One region of the Streptomyces pseudoechinosporeus genome, then DNA from elsewhere that is predicted to be linked to it. Evidence: riboswitches for the same ligand, from Rfam matches in the RefSeq annotation. Region 1 holds a riboswitch; each other region holds the start of a gene.
The links. A riboswitch is a leader RNA that binds a small molecule or an ion and turns the genes downstream of it on or off. The one in region 1 is predicted to bind cyclic di-AMP.
Positions count from the first base shown of each region.

Region 2: another riboswitch for cyclic di-AMP. It lies ahead of ACYVO6_RS02990 (transglycosylase family protein); the one in region 1 lies ahead of ACYVO6_RS21985 (transglycosylase SLT domain-containing protein).
Region 3: another riboswitch for cyclic di-AMP. It lies ahead of ACYVO6_RS23920 (M23 family metallopeptidase); the one in region 1 lies ahead of ACYVO6_RS21985 (transglycosylase SLT domain-containing protein).

Region 1 covers NZ_BAAGPS010000016.1:219,094-221,286, reverse strand. Annotated here, with positions in the region: gene ACYVO6_RS21990 (hypothetical protein) at 1-249, opposite strand, end outside; cyclic di-AMP (ydaO/yuaA leader) riboswitch at 861-1,012, shown strand; gene ACYVO6_RS21985 (transglycosylase SLT domain-containing protein) at 1,015-1,788, shown strand; gene ACYVO6_RS21980 (hypothetical protein) at 1,996-2,193, opposite strand, start outside.
Region 2 covers NZ_BAAGPS010000002.1:120,787-122,979, reverse strand. Annotated here, with positions in the region: gene ACYVO6_RS02995 (transglycosylase family protein) at 1-902, shown strand, start outside; cyclic di-AMP (ydaO/yuaA leader) riboswitch at 1,108-1,276, shown strand; gene ACYVO6_RS02990 (transglycosylase family protein) at 1,281-1,976, shown strand.
Region 3 covers NZ_BAAGPS010000023.1:117,176-119,368, forward strand. Annotated here, with positions in the region: gene ACYVO6_RS23915 (M16 family metallopeptidase) at 1-586, shown strand, start outside; cyclic di-AMP (ydaO/yuaA leader) riboswitch at 800-957, shown strand; gene ACYVO6_RS23920 (M23 family metallopeptidase) at 971-1,759, shown strand; gene ACYVO6_RS23925 (GntR family transcriptional regulator) at 1,977-2,193, shown strand, end outside.

The sequences.
Region 1 (2,193 bases):
GCGTACCGTTTCGCGGGCGAGCGAGGGTGGGACGGATATGCCGAGGCGGACGGTCACAGGTACGCCGGCGATCTCACCGGCGAGGCGCTCAGGCGGATGGCGGTGGCCGAATCCCCGGGCGATCAGCCGCGCGCCGACGGGACGGGAGCCGATCGAGGCCAGCAGCCGCAGTGCGGTTCGCTGCGAACGGCGACGGCCGAGGACGGCGGCGGCCGCGCCGCGCAGCGGGTGATACGTCCAGTCCGGCATCAGTCGCTTTCGCTCTCCGTCGCGGTCACCGGGGCGCCGGGTCACCGGGCGCGGTCCAGCCGAGTAAACCTCACCCGGTATCGGCCACGTCTGGGGAGGGGACGTTGCCGATGTATGTGACACATTCCGGCGATCTGTAACGTTCGTAGAACTGCCTGCCTGTGGGCAGCCGCCGTACGCCACGTGCGCGTACGCGGCTCCATCCGCCGACTACGTCGACGAGGCCGAGGCTGCGCCCCCTCGCCGCGCTTCGGCGGCTTCCCGAACACCGGTGCTCCGGCCTCCACTTCATGCCCAACGCGGGACGGCTCCCAAAAAGCACAATGCCCGAGTTGCCCTCATTGCCGCTTTGTTCAGGCTTGGTGGTGCTTGATCGGGTGAATTGGGTCACGTTCGGGCGAATTGGGCGTTGAGGTGGCGTCCCGGCAACTCATGCTTTGCAGAACGGAAGTTGAGGATCGCGTTCCGGAATAATCGGGCGATTTGCCCCTCGTTTCGACGAGTTCAAAAGGGGCTCACTGGGATTTCAGAGCTTGTTTCGGGCGTGTGCTCTCGCATACGTTCTCGGCGATCCGGGCGGAACGCCGAATCCTGCCGCCGTCCGGAACCCATCCATCCATGCGCTTCGGCAGGAGCGGGGGAACCAGGTAAGTCGCCGGTCCGGATTTCGGAACGGCTTGGGGTGAAGTCGCATTCGTCGTGCGGCCGGGCATCTCCCGCCCGAACCCGACAGCTCACCTCGTAGGCGCCGGAGAGGAATTCGCCATGTCCGCACGAGGTAAGCACCGTCGTTCGAAAGCCCGCCCCTTTGTCCGCGGTTTCGTCGCCGTGGGGACGGGTGGAGCCGCGCTCGTTCTCCCGATCATGGGGGCGACCGGCGCCGGCGCCGCCCAGCCGGCGCAGGTCACACAGGTCGCCCAGGAGGCGCAGGCCACAGTCCCGCAGGTCCAGCTCGTCACGCACAAGGTGGCTTCGGGAGAAACCCTGTCCAAGATCGCGAAAAAGCACTCCGTGAGCGGCGGTTGGAAGAAGCTGTACAAGGCCAACAGTGCCGTCATCGGCACTGACCCGGCGCGGCTTCGTCCGGGCCTCACGCTGACGGTCGGCACTAAAACCGTCCAAACGCCAGCAAACGAGGTGAAGGCGGCGCCCGCTGCCACGCCCGCCGCCGAGCCCGCTGCCACGCCCGCCGCCGAGCCCGCCGCCGAGAAGACGTACACGAACGACCTCGACGGCTGGATCAAGGAAGCGCTGGACATCATGGCCCAGAACGGGATTCCGGGCTCGTACGACGGCATCCACCGCAACGTCATGCGCGAATCGTCGGGGAACCCGCAAGCCATCAACAACTGGGACTCCAACGCCGTGGCCGGGACGCCGTCCAAGGGCCTCCTGCAGACCATCGATCCGACCTTCCAGGCCTACCACGTGCCCGGTACGTCGATGGACCCCTTCGACCCCGTCGCGAACATAGCGGCAGCCTGCAACTACGCCGCCGACAAGTACGGCTCGATCGACAACGTCAACGGGCCTTACTGATCTGGTCCGGCCTTGTGGGCGGCCTCGGCGCCGGATCGACCGAGCGCGCCCATGGGCGGGCCGCCCTCACCGCCGCCCTCACGGGCTCTCATGAGCGAACTCCTGCGGCCCCATGGGCGGCAGGAGTTCGCCATGTCGCTGAGCCGGCTGACGGGGCCGGGAGGATGCCCGGCCCTGTTGCCGGGCCGGGACATTCGCCGCCGCTCGTCAGGCCTTCGTGTCCGCGAACAGATCTTCGGCAGTGGCGGCCGTGACGGAGCGCTTGAGCCAGGTTCGGAGGGTTTCCAGGTCGGTGCAGTCCGTGATGCGCGCGCGTACGTCGTCTGGGACCTCGACGCCGCGCTCGCTCAGGACCAGCAGGATGTCCTCGACATGACCCTCGACATGGCCCTCGACACGGCCTTC
Region 2 (2,193 bases), on a different contig from region 1:
CGAGCGGTGCGAGTGCCGCCAGTGGTACGACCTGGGACGCGGTCGCGGAGTGCGAGAGCGGCGGTTCATGGAGCGCCAACTCCGGCAACGGGGAGTACGGCGGGCTCTCGATGACCCAGGAGGAGTGGGAGCAGTACGGCGGTCTCGACTACGCGATGAGCGCCGACCTGGCCAGCCGTTCGCAGCAGATAGCCGTCGCCGAGAAGATCCTCGCGGACCAGGGTACGAGCCCCTGGGCGACCTGCGGACTCGTCGCGGGCCTGACGCAGAACTCCGACTCGGCCGACGTCGACACCGGCCTGGCGCAGGACTCGCCCACGCCCACCCCCACCCCGTCCACCGAAGCGGACCCGGGCGTGGGCTTGGGCTCGGGCGCTGACTCGGGTTCAGGTTCCGGGCAGACGTCAAGTGACGGCTCCATAAAGGGTGATTCATCCGGTACGTCCGAGTCGTCCACCGACTCGTCACAGGACTCCGGCAGCGACACCACCGCCGAATCGCCGAGCCCCGACAGCTCGCCCGCAGATGCGACAAACGAGGGCGACTCGGACAACTCCGGCCAGAACGCCGACGCTTCGGGCGATGAGAGCATAAACACAGGCGACGCAGACGCAGGCACCGGCCGCCATCGCGGCGGCAGTGCCGAAGAGGATGCTGCGGCCTCTCGTACGGACGACTCCGCCGGCCGGCATGCCTCGCGGGCGGACAGCGCCTCGCGCGACGAGGTGGACGCGGTGGACGGCTCGTACACCGTCCGTTCCGGAGACAGTCTCTGGTCGATCGCCGACTCCCTTGACCTCCAAGGCGGATGGTCCGAGTTGTACGCCGGGAACAAGCGGACCGTCGGCGCCGACCCGGACCTCATCCTCCCCGGTCAGCGCCTTGAACTCGGTACAGACTGAGCGGTCGACAAGGTGCCGAACCGGCCCAAAAGTGGCGGCAGTTCGGGCCGAATGTCCGGTTTGGTGAAAGTGAGACATGGATCTCAAAGGCCCTGATCGTCTTTGAAATTCGGCGGATCGCATGTTTACGGTCGTGACCGCTCGCCACAGCGGGCCCCGACGGATGTCACGCCGAATCCTGCCAACGTCCGTACGGGAACAGTCGTCGCGTAAAGCGCCGTAGGCAGGAGCGGGGGACCCAAGGTAAGTGCCGGGCCCGGTCGTTGAGACCAGGTGCGGCTTGGGGTGAAGTCGTGCGGAGCGATCCGTACGGCCGGGCAACTCACCAGGCCCGAACCCGACAGCTCACCTCGTAGGCGTCGGTGAGGGGATCACTTCATGCTGCTTTCCGGCAAGGGCAAGCACCGTCGCCCGTCCAAGGCCACCCGCATAGCCACGCTCGCCGGTGTCACCGGTGCCGCCATCGCCGCCCCGCTGATGGTGTCGGGCACGGCCTCCGCCGCCACCGCCTCCGAGTGGGACGCCGTCGCCCAGTGCGAGTCGGGCGGCAACTGGTCCATCAACACCGGCAACGGCTACTACGGCGGCCTGCAGTTCTCCGCCTCCACCTGGGCCGGTTACGGCGGCACCAAGTACGCCGCCACCGCCGACCAGGCCTCCAAGGCCCAGCAGATCGAGATCGCCGAGAAGGTCCTCGCGGGCCAGGGCAAGGGTGCCTGGCCGGTCTGCGGCAAGGGTCTGTCGGGCGCCGCGTACACCGGCGGCGGCTCCTCGGACTCCGGTGCCGCGCAGGAGAACACCCAGCAGTCCCAGCAGCAGAGCGCGCCGGCCCAGGAGGAGCGCGCCTCCCGCTCCGCGGAGCGCCCGGCTGCCAAGAAGACCGTCACCACCCCGACCGGCAAGAAGGTCAAGAAGGGCGACGGCGAGTACAAGGTCGTCAAGGGCGACACCCTCAGCGAGATCGCCACGGAGAACGACGTCAAGGGCGGCTGGCAGAAGCTGTTCAAGCTGAACGACGACATCGTCGACAACGCGGACGTCATCTACCCGGGCCAGCAGCTGCACCTCAGCTGAACCTGAGCCCTCGGCTCAGCTGAAGCCCAGCCCCCAGAGCGGCGTCAGCTGAGCCCCAGCTCCGCCGAAGCCGAGGCCCCCAGCTCGGCTGAAGCTGAGCCCCCCCCAGGCAGTCCCGCCTCGGTGCGTCTTCCCCCGTACGCACCGAGGCGGGACTTTTTTGCCCCCTGCCTTGTCCCCGGCTTCGCCCTCTTCAGATTTGTTCCGTTCGGAAACA
Region 3 (2,193 bases), on a different contig from region 1:
CATCGGCCGCGTCGGCGCCGACCGGCACGACCGTGTGTGGCCCGCCCAGGTGCTCGGCACGTACTGCCTCGGCGGCACTCTCACCTCCCGCCTGGACCGCGTCCTGCGCGAGGAAAAGGGTTACACCTACGGTGTGCGGGCGTTCGGCCAGGTGCTGCGCTCCGCTCCGGACGGCGCCGGCGCCGCGATGCTCGCCATCAGCGGCTCGGTGGACACGCCGAACACCGGCCCGGCGCTCGACGACCTCTGGAAGGTGCTGCGCACGCTCGCGGCCGAGGGCCTGACGGACGCCGAGCGCGACATCGCCGTACAGAACCTGGTGGGCGTGGCGCCGCTCAAGTACGAGACCGCGGCCGCCGTCGCCGGCACGCTCGCCGACCAGGTCGAGCAGTACCTGCCGGACGACTTCCAGGCGACGCTGTACCGCCAACTCGCCGCGACGGGCACCGTGGAGGCCACCGCGGCGGCCGTGAGCGCCTTCCCGGTGGACCGTCTGGTGACCGTCCTCGTCGGGGACGCCGCTCAGATCGAGGAGCCCGTCAAGGCCCTCGGAATCGGTGAAGTGAGCGTGGTCGCGGCCGAGTAGAGCCGCTGCACATCCCGGGGACCCTGAAGGCTGATGAGCCTTCAGGGTCCCTCTTTGTCCAAATTGATTGGATTGATTGGGAGTTGATATGGGGATTGTGTGTCTGCCCTGTGGCGTGCGCTACAAAAACCGTCATCCGTTTGTTGTTTGAGAGACGGCCCGCTTAGCGTCGGTCCGGCTGTTCGTCAGGCAGTGCGCCGCACCCGCGGCACCGGACAGTCATCGCCGAGTCCCCGTACGGCGCGAGCCAGGGGAGCCGGGGACCCATCGCAGTCCCTGGGGTGAATCGGGCGCCCTCCTGGAGGGAGCCCGTAGGAGACCTTCCTGCTCCGAACCCGTCAGCTAACCCGGTAGGCGAGAAGGAAGGAAAGGACCAGCCACTTCATGGCGTTCACCCGCGCCACCGGGAAGCACCGTCGCCCGAGCCGTACGAAGCGCACGTCCTCGAGGACCGTGGGCGTCGCGACGCTCGCCACCACCGGTGTCATCGGCACCCTGGCCGCCCCGGCGTTCGCCGACGAGTCCTCGGTCGAGCAGACAGGGCTGACCCAGGCCGTCACCATGGGCGACTCGGTCGCCGACCAGATCGACGCCCAGGCCCACGCTCAGCAGCAGGCCGCCGAAGAGGCCGCCGCCCGCAAGGCGGCCGAGGAGGCCGCGAAGAAGCGGGCCGCCGAGGAGAAGGCCCGGGCCGAGGCGAAGGCCAAGGCGGAGCGCGAGGCCAAGGAGCGCGCCGCCCGCGAGGCCGAGCGCAAGCGCCTGCTCAACTCCTTCGTCTCGCCGATCAGCGACTCGTACGTCTCCACCGGCTACAAGGCCGGCGGCTCCGTCTGGTCCTCCGGCAGCCACACCGGCATCGACTTCCACGCCGCCAGCGGCACCACCGTCCGCGCCGTGGGCGCCGGTACCGTCGTAGAGGCCGGCTTCGAGGGCTCGTACGGCAACCAGGTCGTCATCAAGATGAACGACGGCACGTACACCCAGTACGCCCACATGTCGTCCATCTCCGTCTCCGTCGGCCAGAGCGTCACCCCGGGCCAGCAGATAGGCCTCTCCGGGGCGACCGGCAACGTCACCGGAGCACACCTCCACTTCGAGGCGCGCACGTCCCAGGAGTACGGCTCGGACATGGACCCCCTCGCCTACCTCCGCTCGCACGGCGTGGACGTCTGACGACTCGGACTCACCGCACCGCTCCCGAAGGCCCCGGCTCACCGAGCCGGGGCCTTCGCGCATGCCGACGGGACGACTGCCTGTTCTGCGGCACTATGTGTCCAAAAAATAGCTGTGGATTCCGGCCCGCCATCGGAATTTCCGGCTCTCTGCAATAGAGTCACTGAACTGGCGTCAATCGACCGCGTTTCGCGGGGATTAAGGCGGAGGTCGGGTCATGCGTATTCCCGCGCACTCGGTATGCACGGCGATCCGTGACGACATCGTCGCGGGTGTCTACGAACGCGGCAGCCGGCTCACCGAGGAACTGCTCGCGCGTCGCTACGGCGTCTCGCGGGTCCCCGTGCGGGAGGCGCTGCGCACGCTGGAGGCGGAAGGTTTCGTCGTCACTCGCCGGCACGCGGGCGCCTGCGTCGCGGAACCCACCGAGCAGG